Regions from separate parts of the Bacillus cereus group sp. RP37 genome, predicted to be linked through region 2. Evidence: riboswitches for the same ligand, from Rfam matches in the RefSeq annotation. Region 2 holds a riboswitch; the other holds the start of a gene.

Region 1 (7,111 bases), 860 kb from region 2:
ATGCTTCTTCTGGTACAAGCTCTTGTAAACTTGTTTCCCAAATGAGTCCAAATATCATCATACCGAACCCTTCAATTGCCATTAATCCAATTAAAGCAGGTGCCCAAGCAATAAATGGCATTATTAAAAGCGCACAACCACTTATTAAAACACCACCATAGGCAAGTAATCCCCGTTTATGCCACCGTTCCCTCCCACCAAATATTAGCGCGGCAATTACAGCTCCAACACCAGAAGATGCCATTCCTAATCCATACACGTATGCTTCAAAATGATGATGAACATTAAATAACCATGGAATTAATACGACGATAATTCCCGCATAACAAATATTTATGAAAGAAAAGACTAAAATTGTAACCCATAGCCACGGATGATTTTTTAAAACGAAAACACCTTCCATAAACTCTTGTTTGTAATTGACCTTACTCTTTTCAATGGGTCTTACTTTTTTAAACTTTATTTCTCTTAAAAATAATAAACAAAAAAATGATAACAAATACGTTACTGCATCTAGTCCAAATCCTATTCCGGCAGATGCAACTGAAACGATCAATCCTCCAAGAGCCGGTCCAATTAATCGAATACCTTGATTACTCATTTGTGTTAATGCATTAGCTGCGTTTCGAATTTCTGGCACAAATACTTTTGCTCTTACAGCTGAATACGCTGGCTGAAATATGCCTTCCATAAGCCCATATAATGCCACTAGTACGTATAGAAATGGAATTGTTAAAACATCCATAAATATAAGTGTTGCAAGTAATAGCATTAATATACAGCGGATTATGTCTGTAAATAACATTAATTTTACTCGGTCAATTCGATCTACAACTAAACCCGCAAACGGTAAAGCAAGAATATTAGGTAGCATGTACATTGCCATTGTCATCCCCATTACAACTGTTGAACCAGTCAATGAATACACAACGACTGGCAAAATAACCATCGTTATAGAACTCCCTAAAGTCGAAAGTAATTGCCCAATCCACAAAAACTTAAAATGTCGTGACGCTTTAACTGGCAACAATAATTTACCAACATACCCCAAAGCTTTTTCTCTTTGTACTTCCCCTTGCATTTCTCTCTCCTCTTTTCAAATGATTATAGACTTTATAATATTTCACTAAAAATTTCTAATATTCTTTTTCAATTATATAAGAAACCATTATGTTATGGTAAATTTATCAAAATAAATATAAAGGAGAATACAATATTATGCCTCTAAATTCACATAACATCGAGCACCGCATCTATACAATGTGTATGATCCAGCGAAATAATGAAGTTTTACTTATAAAACGCCCCGATCATCGAGGTTTTCCTGGCTACATAGCTCCTGGCGGAAAAGTAGATTTCCCAGAAAGCATATTACAAGCTGCTATACGAGAAGCGAAAGAGGAGACTGGACTGCACGTTTCTAATTTGACTTTCAAGGGATTAGACGAATATGTAAATCCGAAGGGAAATGTTCGATATATGGTATTCAACTATTGGACAGATTCATTTGAAGGCGAACTTCTTATGGACCCTCCAGAGGGCGAATTATTATGGGTACCAATCGATACAGCATTAAATCTTCCTATGCAAGATTGGTTTAAAGAAAGATTCCCATTATTTTTTGAAAAAGGTACGTTTGAAATTCAACGTGTTTGGGACCGAGACTTGGATAAACAAGTTGCTATGACAATTACGCATACGTAAAAAAGCTTGGAATCTCTCCAAGCTTTTCTTACTTCCCTTCTATTTTCTTAATCTCATAATCAATTTCTAAAAACTTAACTCCAAATATCCACATTCTATGATTAGCTTCTAATATGTGATTCGTGCCCTCTTTAATAACAAAAGTCTCTGCTAACGGTAAACGTATTGTAAAGAAACGCGTATGTAAATATATCCCCTCATCTCCCTTACCATTTCTTCTCAGCTTACTAGTAATGATTAAATCATTACTCTTATTACATAATTTCAAAACCCCTGTCATATTCGAATATGGTAAAGGTAATCCGATATTCATGTATGTCTCATTCTCATGTGTATGTTTTGAGTAAAGAGCTAAAAAAATAGATTCTCCTGCTTCATTTTTTCTTAGCCAAGCCCTTACATCCTCTCTTCCATCCTTCTCATCTATTATCCCAACGATAGAGCCATGCATCGTTTCCCACTTGCCGCCCATTCCTAAATGTATTTGTTCGATACGTTTACTGATTTTCTCATAGCAAAATGCAAGCGGGCGGAACCAACGATTCCATTTAATATGCGATTGTAACTCATACTCTTTTGTATTTTCATAAAATCGAATAATACTTAAAGGAATCTTCTTCGTGTCAAATACCTCACTATGAAAATCATTCATTTTATCAACTAAACCTTTGTATTCCTTGCTATCTATTAAATGTCTGTTATATAAAAACGCTTCCCCAACTGTCGCATTTCCTCTTAACCTGCTCATTGGTTTCCCGTAATATTTATAATTCGGAGCATTCTTTTCAATCATCCAACCGACAAATGCTGGTAACGCTACTCCAATTCCATTGACAACACCGTGAATCCAAACCATTTGAGCAATTGTAATCGTCATTACATGTGTCAAATTCCCATACGAATATATAAGTGAAAACATAATTGTTACCATGAGTGTACTAGACGATATGATTAGGAGAATCTTTGCACTAATAGCATTAAATTTCGTGCGCCAAACATAAATACCATAACTATAAATCGCACATAAATATAGGAACACTGCAAAAAATTCAAATACCCTTGAGTATGTAATTCCTATTGCAACTGTCATAGGTGAAATGACGATGATAAACATAATAGCATCATACACTTTACTTCTCTTTTCTCTTTTTCTCCCAATTAAACCAGCTGATAACGGCAATAAAAATGCCGAATAATGAAAATGTGCAGCGGTAAGCAAAACAATATCAGAACTAAAGTCCATAATGGAAAGCTTTGCTACTGAAGCAAAAAACCAAAAACCACCTAAAAACAAATACATAAACGCACTATCGATAGCCGTCTCTTCTAACGGTTTCCATCCTCTTTCTAGCAATCTACTTGCACCAAATAACGCAACAATTCCTGTATATACAAACCAAAGTAGTGCAAAGAAATAGTGATTTGTTACGAAAGCTAGCATTGCACTAATTGCTGCGATTGGAAATAAAAGCGATACAAATTTATAAAAGAATACATACGATCCATTTCTTGTTTTCTTATCAATAATGCAAAATGACATCGGTATAAATAACAAAATAGATAATAAAATAATTGCTTCAACTGGGTTTACATTTGACCACTCACATATTAGAAAAATAATATAACAAGCAAGCCCAACTATTATATTTTTCATTCTATTTATTTCCTTTCCACAAATGTTCCCTTATATGAAAATAATGAACCGATTAACGGATTACGTACTTGTACATGAATTCGAAAACATTGTAGTGTTTCATCATAACTTTCTACAATTTTTGCCTCTCCGTATAAAAATCTAGGTAACGGTATTTTTCTTCCAAACATAAAAAACCATTGTTTCTTTGAAGAAATATGCATTGCCCCCACCTCATCAATATGAAAATTCAATGTAGAAACAAGTATGTGCGGTTCACCAAAACAATCCACAATTTCATTATTCTCTTCATCCAACTGCATAACGGCATTAAAATATCTTTTCTTATTGTGAAAATAAAAAGTACGATTCCACCGCACAAGTTCATGTCCATGTTCATCTCGCTCAGCAGTATTATGTATTGTAAATGGCACTTCCTTCCCCCGCTCAGAGAAAAACATACGGAATTTCGATGCAATTTTTAATATTAATTTTACGAAAAAAGAGCCTCCATAAATTTCATCCATCTTTCCTTCCCCTGTGAAACTATTATCTTCTGTAATCGCATACCGCTTCTGTAATTCTGGATGAAGTTTTTTATAAGTATCTCCTAGTAATCTCTCATAAATATTAGCCATACATTATCCCTTTCTCGTCCTCTTGCAATTTTTTGCACTTGGTAAATTAAAACTATTTATATAACCAACAATCGATAACCCTATCAGTAGGATATTTAATGTAATTGGATTAAACGGCTCTGTAAAGCTTACGATATTCGTAAATCCTGCCGCTATCATTAAGGCTATTAACATAAAAATATGTACGATAAATACTTTTTGTTTTGGAAATGGCAACAGCCATATGACACCAAAAATAATTTCTAGCAATCCAATTATTTTAAGTACAAAAATACTATGTTCAGTTGAACCAATCATCACAGATAGCATCTTTACTTCTTCTGAATGAGTAAAAACTAGTTTCGGCACTATCCCTTGATACATCCATACAAAAGCAAATAAAAAACATACGAGCCAATATGTCATTGTTTTTCTAATTAGTAATCTAGGATGAAGTCCCTTTTCTAACCATAATTTTAAAGCATCAAAACTCCAAGCTGTCGCCCAACCTAATAACGGACGAAACATATAGGAATCTATTACACTCCCTATACGACCAAACCTCGTATCATAATCATATTGCGTCTCAAAATGAATGTGTTCTTCGGTCGGTGTATACTTCCAATAACCACGCCCTATTTGAATAAGAGATAATTTACTATCTGTCCAAAATTTTAAAGAAGAAATTCTTTCACCCGTTTCTTTTCTTATCTCACCTATTGATTCCCCTTCTCCAGCTATTTCAAGTCCAAATCCGATCTTTGTTTTATATAAAAACTTCTGTGGTTCTCCTTCTTTTTTCTCTAAATAAGAAATTTCAGTAAAGCGGGCATCCCACTCTGTATGTATATCTGGTTCCTGCGTATATTCCCATAATTTCTCCATTGTTGTGTTCATTTCTGCCGAAACATAAATAGGCTTTTCCCTCTTCATTCTTCCACCTCCAATGCACTATAAATTTAATGTACATGCAATGAATTTATTTTGCTACATTTTTCACAAACTTCCCCATAAAAAAAGAAAGAATTTTTAAAATATATATAAAACACTTGATTCCCCGAAAAATTTAAATTATTATAAAACAAATGTTACCAACAACTTCATAAATCAAACACTCTCGCCTAAAACGTGAGATAGAGGTTGCGATACTTATGAGTAGTCTAATGGAGACACAGAGATGTCTATGAACTTAGATGAAAGGAAGTATTGCCGAAATTGATAAATTTCTCTGCATTTATCAATTGGGGCTGTTTTCGAATAGAAACAGAACTGTCATATGTACAGACGTGTACGTATGAAGAGCTATCTACAAAAAAGAGATATCATTTTTTATGATATTCCTTTTTTGGCGGTTTTTTTATTAGCTCCGTTTTCTGTTTCCCTTTTCCTGTAACAGCACCATCCTCACTTATTTGAGATGGTGTTTTTTGTTTGTCTTTCTGGTAACTACAGGAGTATTGGGATTTATATATTTCCTAATCTATTCTTAAAAATAGACGAAAGAAGGAATTTGTAATGGAAACAATTGTTCAAAAATTTGGTGGCACTTCTGTCGGAAGCGTCGAACGCATTCAACATGTAGCAAATTTAATTATTGAAGAATATGAACGAGGTCATAGCATTGTCTCTGTCGTTTCAGCAATGGGAAAAAGCACGGATGAACTTGTCGCACTCGCTAACGCTATTACAGAAAATCCAAGTAAACGTGAAATGGATATGCTTCTATCTACAGGAGAACAAGTAACTATTTCATTATTAACGATGGCACTGCAAGCAAAAGGCTATCATGCAATTTCATTAACAGGATGGCAAGCTGGTATTACGACAGAATCTGTACATAGTAATGCACGGATTACTGACATTCATACAGATCGTATTCAATCTTATCTTGCCGAAGGCACGATTGTTATTATAGCTGGGTTCCAAGGAGTCAGTGAAGAACATGAAATTACAACACTTGGACGCGGTGGCTCTGATACAACTGCTGTTGCATTAACCGCTGCACTGAAAGCAAAAAAATGTGATATTTACACGGATGTGACAGGCGTATACACGACGGACCCACGAGTTGTAAAAGACGCTTATAAATTAGATGAAATTTCTTATGACGAAATGTTAGAACTTGCAAACCTCGGTGCTGGTGTATTACACCCGCGTGCGGTTGAGTTTGCTAAAAATCATAATGTCGTTTTAGAAGTTCGCTCAAGTATGGAACAAGAAAACGGAACAATTGTAAAAGGAGAATGTAACATGGAACAACAATCAATCGTTAAAGGTATTGCATTTGAAGATAATATTACACGCGTCACAATGAAAGGATTGGAACAAGGTGCACTTTCAACAGTTTTCTCTACATTAGCAGCGGCACATATTAATGTAGATATCATCATTCAAAGTATTACAAATGAAGGAACTGTTCACCTCTCCTTCTCAATCCACTCTAATGATTTAAGAGAAACTTTAGAGGTATTGGAACAAAATCAAGAAACACTACACTATGAATCTGTAGAATATGAAAATCATTTAGCAAAAGTATCAATTGTAGGATCAGGTATGGTATCTAACCCAGGTGTCGCTGCGAATATGTTCACTACTTTAAAAGAAGAAAATATTCATATTAAAATGGTAAGTACATCAGAAATTAAAGTGTCTGTCGTTATTGACCGCCTTCATTTAGTAACAGGTGTGGAGGCACTGCATCAATCATTTATGGCGAAAGTTGAGCCTTTGGTTCAGATGAGTTAATTTTACATTTGGATTACAGCTTACAAACCCATATTAATCTATTTCCTTCCTATATAAATAGAAAGCTGTTTGCTTTGTATAGAGTGACAAGAAAGTTATTTACAACAATCGAGCCATTTGCGTACAGGATAGGAATATTTTGTGGGAAACTCGAAGTTATTTTATCGAATAGCAACTACATTATCAAATTCTTGAAATGATAGCATTCACGAAATAAAGTTCGCGCATATTTCAATAGTAGAGGATTTAGGAAGTGTTGTTCGTTAACAAGGTGTTATATACTATACCCGAAAACACCTTGTCACATTTTCCTACACTGTGACAAGGTGTTTTTTGTTTAGAAGAGATTTTAGTATAATTATAAGGATAATTAGATAATAAATTTATACATATAAGGAGATAAAGACTATGA
Region 2 (7,111 bases):
TCTTCTAGTGCGAGTAAATAGACAGCATCAGGTTTCTGAATAAATGTACGGATAGGGCATCTCGTTATAATGAATGTAAGTACAATCGTGATGAGTAGTAAAGATAGTCCTTTAGAAGGAGCTGTCTTAAGAAACTTTGCGTAATAGTAAGCACCTATACAGGCAACGAAGATAAAGCTATATAGTAAACCGTTAATCATACGTGCAAAGTATGTAATGATATTTTGAATATGTTGTTGGAAGCGACTGCTCCATAACGATTCAATTGACATGTTTTCACCTCTTTGTTCTATTATATATGTTTTACAAAAGAAAAAACGAGCAAATTGCGTTATGCAACTTGCTCGTTTTTCTTTTCGTTATTTTTTTTCTGATCACGATTCATTAATGGATAGAAAGCAAAGCCGATTACGAATAAACCAATTCCGAGAAGGAACGTTTTTATATCGGATGCTCCTGTTTTAATAACCCATAGTGCGTAGCAAAGTGCGATTACTGCGACTATACCATCTGTAATTCTTGCCCGCATTTCATTTTTATATGTTTCACCAGTTGCGACTAGTTTTAACTGGAAGATTGGTGAAACGAGATATGGAATGAGGTAGGCCAGTGTTGATACGGTAATAACGAATGTATAAGCTTCCGCAATAGTTCCTGATAACGTTGAGAATAAGAACACTTGCGACATAATGTTTGTTAATCGTAATGAGTAAATTGGACTTCCTTTTTTATTTGTTTTTGTGAAGAAGGAAGGGAAGAAACCTTCTTTTGCTGCTTGATACGGTACTTCTGAGCTTAATAAAATCCAGCCTAATATAGAACCGAATAGGGAAGTAAGAGCAAGTAATGCCATCAGTTTCCCGCCGCCATGACCCATTGCAGCGTTTAATGCATCTGCTAATGGACGTTCAGAAGCTTGTAATGTATCAACGTGAAGTACACCCATTGTTAAAATTGTAATTCCTAAGTAAATCGCAACTGTAATAAGTAATCCTGCAACTGTTGCGCGTTTTACTGTTTTAGGAGAGGTAGCACGGTTTGATAAAAGTACTGCCGATTCAATTCCGATAAATGCCCAAAGCGTTGTAAGAGCAGCTAAGTTTACTTGTGAAAGAAGGCCGTGTGATACACCTGATTTATCGATCATCGGTGTGTACCATTGTCCAAACTTAGAAGCTTCGAATGCAAATAACGTAACGACGATGAATAAAAGGAATCCAGTTACTTTCGTTGTTGTTGCTAAGAAGTTTAGCTTTCCAGCTCCGCTTACACCGTTTGTTAATATAATATGAGTTCCCCAAAGTAAGATGGAACAAATCGTAAATGTAATTAGTTTTCCGACTTCTATATCGAACGAGCCGATTGAAAAGAGTAGTCGTGTATCTTTCATAATTGGGAAGAAGAGTGATAAATATCCCGCGAAAGATGTAATGATGGCAACGTTACTTGCCCAGTTTGCAACCCAATATCCCCATACCATACTGAAACCAGCCATTTTTTTCTTTTTTGGTGTTGAGAATAAAGCATATGCATGACTTTGTGGTCCTGTCGTTAAATCAGGACGACGAATTGCTAAATTACCGAAAACAAGAGCTAGCATTAAAACACCAAACCCTGTTGTTAACCAAGCTAAAGTGACACCGAGAGGGCTTGCTGTTTGTGCCAACGTACTTGGCACCATGAAAATCCCAGCGCCAACCATGTTACCGACAACGAAAGCTGTTAGTACCCAAAAGCCCCATTTTTTTTGTTGCATAGAAAATACCTCCAAAGTTAGTATAACCAAGTCAAGCGAGGAGATATGTATGTCTTCTTAGTAGAGAAGAGAAGTCCCAAACAAAACAAAAAAAGCACGTAATTTGCCGCTACATGCTTTCTATCTTATAAGAAACCCACGACATACCTCTCGATAGCTCTCCACAAACGAAACGTTTCGTTTGTGACAGTTCTGCACTTATTAAATGCAGACCCAGCAAGCGTGCATGGTGGACACGGGCTTACTTCGGCAATCATTCCTTTCTCATTCCTTCATCAATGCCACTACATCTCCAGAAATGATACTCTTAATGACTGCAACCTCTACCTCACCGAGATACGAATGAGGATTTAAATATTAAATTAACGTCTTTAAGAGTAACAAATGAATTTTTATACGTCAATGGATATAGAAATAATCAGATTATAGGGAAGAGTTTGTGATTAAAAGGGAGAGGGATTGTTATGTAATATTGAATTTTCATAATATAATAAATGTTATTGGCGCTAGAAGATTGAGAAGGGGATGAAGTATATGTCTGTATGTCATAAACATTCAGTAATAGGTGTATTAGATTCGGGAGTTGGGGGATTAACAGTTGCGAGCGAAATTATAAGACAATTGCCTAAAGAGAGCATTTACTATATTGGTGATAATGATCGTTGTCCGTATGGGCCGAGAAGTGTAGAGGAGGTACAATCTTTCATATTTGAAATGGTTGAGTTCCTCAAGCAGTTTCCATTAAAAGCTCTAGTTGTAGCATGTAATACTGGTGCAGCTGCAGCATTGACCGCGTTGCAAGAAGCACTTCCCATCCCGGTTATTGGTGTTATACATCCGGGAGCAAGAGCTGCAATTAAAGTGACAAAGAAAGGGAGAATTGGAGTAATTGGAACTGTAGGTACGATAAAATCTAATATGTACGAACAAGCATTACACGAGCTGGATACATATTTGGAAGTGCATAGTCATGCATGTCCGACTTTAGCTACAGTTGTAGAAAATCAATTAGAAGACACAGCATATGTCATGCAGCAAGTGAAACAAGCTTTACTGCCATTAACGAAGGAAGATATAGATACGTTAATTCTTGGGTGTACGCATTATCCACTTTTAGAGTCCTATATAAAAAAGGAGTTAGGAGAGGCTGTAACGATTATTAGTTCTGCAGAAGAAACAGCGATAGAGTTAAGCACAATTTTACAGCACAAAGGAATTCTGTCTGACAATCTTAATCCGAAGCATCGATTTTTTACAACAGGCTCAGTTTCATCATTTGAACATATTGCTGAGCGATGGCTAGGGTATCAAATTTCTGTAGAAGGTGTGAATTTACCTATGGAAAAACAAATCGTGAAATAAAAAGAAGCTGATCTAAAACTAGATCAGCTTCTACATATAAGATTAAACTAAGTTTAATACAGTTACTTTTTCACGTGTCATAGACTCAAGGCTCTTACGAATACCTTGTGCGCCCATACCTGAACCTTTTACACCGATGAATGGGAAGTGGTCAGGGCCGCGCTCTGTGCGTCCGTTAATTTGAACAGAACCAGTTTCGATTTTGTTAGCAATTGCAAATGCTTTGTTAATGTCTTTTGTGAAGACACTTGCTTGCAAGCCGAACTCTGATTTGTTAGCAATTTCAATTGCTTGCTCATCTGAAGAAACACGGATGATTGGAAGGATTGGGCCGAATGGCTCTTCCCAAGCAACTTTCATTTCTTCTGTTACGTGGTCGATTAATGTTGGGTAAATTAAGTTACGCTCACGTTTGTTACCGATAACGATTGTTGCACCCTTTTCAACAGCGTCGTCAACTAAGCTTTGGACGAAGTCAGCAGACTTGTCGTCGATTAATGGAACGATTGTGCTGTCTTGTTCTGGAGATCCAACTGATAGTTCAGCTACTTGCGCTTTTAATAAGCCAACAAGCTCATCCGCTACGTTTTCGTGTACAAGTACACGTTTAATAGCTGTACAACGTTGACCAGAGTAAGAGAATGCACCACTTACGATATGGTTTGCAGCATCTTGTAAGTCAGCATCTTCGCGAACGATACCAGGGTCTTTACCACCAAGTTCTAATACAAGTGGAATCATTGCAGCTTTTTTCGCTAAATGTTTACCTGTGTTTGTACCACCTGTGAACGATACCATATTGATGCCATCATGTTCTACTAAGTAGTCACCAATTACAGAACCACGTCCTGTCGCTACGTTTACAAGACCTTTTGGAAGGCCAGCTTTATGAAGTGCTTCAACCATTTTAATACCACTAATTGCACCTTGAGTTGCTGGTTTGAAAATAACAGCGTTACCCATAATTAATGCTGGTGCAAGTTTTGCAGCAGATAAGTTTACTGGGTAGTTAAATGGTGCGATTGCTAATACAACACCAAGTGGTGCGCGTTGGATGATCGCAAGTTTAGACTTCGTTCCGCCAGGGAAGCTATCGCCCATCATGCTTTCTCCGTGCATATGTAAAGCTTCTTCGATTGTGTAACGAATGAAGTCAGCTGTACGAACAACTTCTTTTTTCGCATCTTTATATCCTTTACCGACTTCTTTCATAATGATATCGGCAATTTCATCTTGCATATTTACGAGCTCATCAGCCCATTTATATAAATATTTTGCGCGATCTTGTAGAGAAGCTTCCGCCCATGATTTTTGAGCTTCTTTTGCAGATGCAATTGCTTCATCTACTTCTCCGCGAGTAATTGCTTGTACTTGTCCAATTACTTCGTGTAAGTATGGAGATGGAATTTCGATTGTTTCTCCTGAAGAGCTTTCTCTCCATTCTCCGTCTAAATAAAATTTGTACGTATTGCTAGTTGTCATGATTAGTCCTCCTAAAATAGCAACTTGTAAGAGTGAGTATAAGGTGATTGTAGGGGGTTTGATAACATTTTTCAAATGAAATGTTTGTGAAAACGATTTCTTATTCTTTTTTTGTTGTGTATGCCCTTTCTTACAGAAGATTCTCTTATTTCAAACGGATGTATCGTATTATGAACCTCCTTCATTTTTGGTGATAAAAAATTATTTTATTCTATAGCTAAAAAAATAATTGACAGAATACTCAATAAAGTTGTAAGATTATAAATGGAAAATAAATGAAGGGGGTGTGCGTAATGATTGTAATCGTAAATGTAATGAGTTTAGCTCTGTTAAATGGCAGAAAACATTCATATCATTACGCAACCCGTACGGATATATAGGGCATCTTTGTCTTATAAAAAGCGTACGTTGCGTATATCGTAACGTACGCTTTTATGCATTTTTGTGCATATCGTCAAGCGGCGGTATGCTTTTTTTTGTCTAATTTGCTTGTTTCCATACTTTGTATGGTTACGATAAAACAAACTTTGGAAGGTGGAAAAATGTGATGAGATTGTATGGGTTACGAAATGTAAATATGATGGGTCTGGATAGTGGATAAAGACATGAGAGTGAAACGAGAACGAGAAGGGAGAGGTTACATTGTTATCAGTATTACTAAAGTTAAAATGGTTTTTTCAAGAGCATTGGAAGAGATATAGTATCGCCATTGGAGCTCTTTTAATTGTGAATATAGTTGAGGTTATTCCCCCGAAAGTGTTAGGGGTTACGATTGATAATATAAAAACAGGAACGTTAACGAACGAAGCAATTATGCAATCTATTCTTATTTTAATAGGGGTTACGATAGTTGGATATGGCCTCACATTCGTTTGGCAACATCAATTGTTTGGCGGTGCATTCGTACTGGAGAAGACGATGCGCTCTAAATTTATGGGGCATTTACTTAAAATGACACCGACGTTTTATCAAAAAAATCGTACTGGCGATTTAATGGCGAGAGCAACGAATGATTTAAAAGCAATTGCTATGACGGCTGGTTTCGGTATATTAACGCTCGTGGATTCGAGTTTATATATGCTTACGATTGTCTTTATGATGGGATTTACAATTAGTTGGGAGCTTACATTTGCGGCACTTATACCGCTTCCAATTATGGCGTATGCGATGAATATATATGGAAAGAAATTGCATGAAAGATTTACAGTTGCGCAAGATGCGTTCGGTGATATGAACGATAAAGTATTAGAATCAATCGCTGGTGTGCGCGTTATTCGTGCATACGTACAAGAAAATGCAGATCAAGAAAGATTTCATCAGTTAGGAGATGACGTCTACGAAAAAAATATGAAGGTAGCCAGAATTGATGCATTATTCCAGCCAACTGTGAAAATGCTTGTTGGCCTTAGTTATTTAATTGGTTTAGTGTATGGCGCATATCTTGTATTTCAATCGAAGGTGACACTTGGTGAACTCGTCTCTTTTAACGTGTATTTAGGGATGATGATTTGGCCGATGTTTGCAATTGGCGAATTAATTAATGTTATGCAAAGAGGAAACGCTTCGTTAGACCGAGTAAATGAAACGTTAGCGTACGAACCGGATGTAAAGAATCCAAAAAATCCAAAGCTTGTACAAGAGCCGAATTATATTCAGTTTGATGAAGTTACCTTTTCATATCCCTCATCAACTGAAACAAATTTAAAGAAGGTTTCGTTTACCTTAAAACAAGGAGAAACGCTTGGGGTTGTTGGAAAAACAGGAAGCGGAAAAACGACGCTTGTACGTCAGCTTCTTCGTCAATATCCGCTTGGAGATGGGGATATTGCAGTCTCTGATGTGACGTTAGATAAAATGACGAATGAAAATGTACTCGGCTGGATTGGGTATGTACCTCAGGAACATATTTTGTTCTCAAAAACGGCGAGAGAAAATATTTTATTTGGAAATAGGAAAGCGACGGAAGAAGAACTCGAGAAAGCAATTGAAATTGCGGCGTTTAAAAAGGATTTAGAGTTTTTACCAGAAGGGTTAGAAACGCTCGTTGGAGAGAAGGGTGTTTCTTTATCAGGAGGGCAAAAACAAAGGATTTCGATTGCGCGAGCGGTTATTCAAAATCCGGAAATTTTAATTTTGGACGATTCTTTATCAGCTGTTGATGCTCGTACTGAAGCAGCGATTATTGAGAATATAAGAACAGAGAGAAGCGGAAAGACGACAATTATTACGACGCACCGTTTATCTGCCGTACAACATGCGGATTGGATTCTCGTTATGGATGAAGGCGAAGTTATGGAAGAAGGTACGCATGATCAGCTTATTAAAAGCGGAGGCTGGTATGCGGAGCAGTTTGAAAGACAACAAGGGGAAAGTGAAAGTGCGGATAGTGGGGTGAAAATATGAGTGTTTCAAAACGATTGTTTCAATATGCGATGAAAGTGAAAGGGGCAATTTTTGCAGCGATGCTAATGTTATTTATTTTCGTCATCGCAGAGCTTGCGGGTCCTCTCG

The links. Region 2 has a riboswitch for lysine ahead of QCI44_RS23910 (amino acid permease). Riboswitches for the same ligand answer to the same signal wherever they lie in the genome.
Region 1: another riboswitch for lysine. It lies ahead of QCI44_RS19320 (aspartate kinase); the one in region 2 lies ahead of QCI44_RS23910 (amino acid permease).

Annotation. Positions count from the first base shown of each region.
Region 1 is NZ_JARVHP010000001.1:3,661,690-3,668,800, forward strand. Features, by position in the region: gene QCI44_RS19295 (MFS transporter) at 1-1,081, opposite strand, end outside; gene QCI44_RS19300 (8-oxo-dGTP diphosphatase) at 1,219-1,704, shown strand; gene QCI44_RS19305 (YndJ family protein) at 1,733-3,358, opposite strand; gene QCI44_RS19310 (DUF4166 domain-containing protein) at 3,364-3,975, opposite strand; gene QCI44_RS19315 (DoxX-like family protein) at 3,979-4,887, opposite strand; lysine riboswitch at 5,081-5,267, shown strand; gene QCI44_RS19320 (aspartate kinase) at 5,470-6,699, shown strand; gene QCI44_RS19325 (VOC family protein) at 7,108-7,111, shown strand, end outside.
Region 2 is NZ_JARVHP010000001.1:4,522,198-4,529,308, reverse strand. Features, by position in the region: gene QCI44_RS23915 (ABC transporter permease) at 1-272, opposite strand, end outside; gene QCI44_RS23910 (amino acid permease) at 332-1,756, opposite strand; lysine riboswitch at 1,903-2,090, opposite strand; gene racE (glutamate racemase) at 2,291-3,118, shown strand; gene gapN (NADP-dependent glyceraldehyde-3-phosphate dehydrogenase) at 3,161-4,600, opposite strand; gene QCI44_RS23895 (ABC transporter ATP-binding protein) at 5,243-7,003, shown strand; gene QCI44_RS23890 (ABC transporter ATP-binding protein) at 7,000-7,111, shown strand, end outside.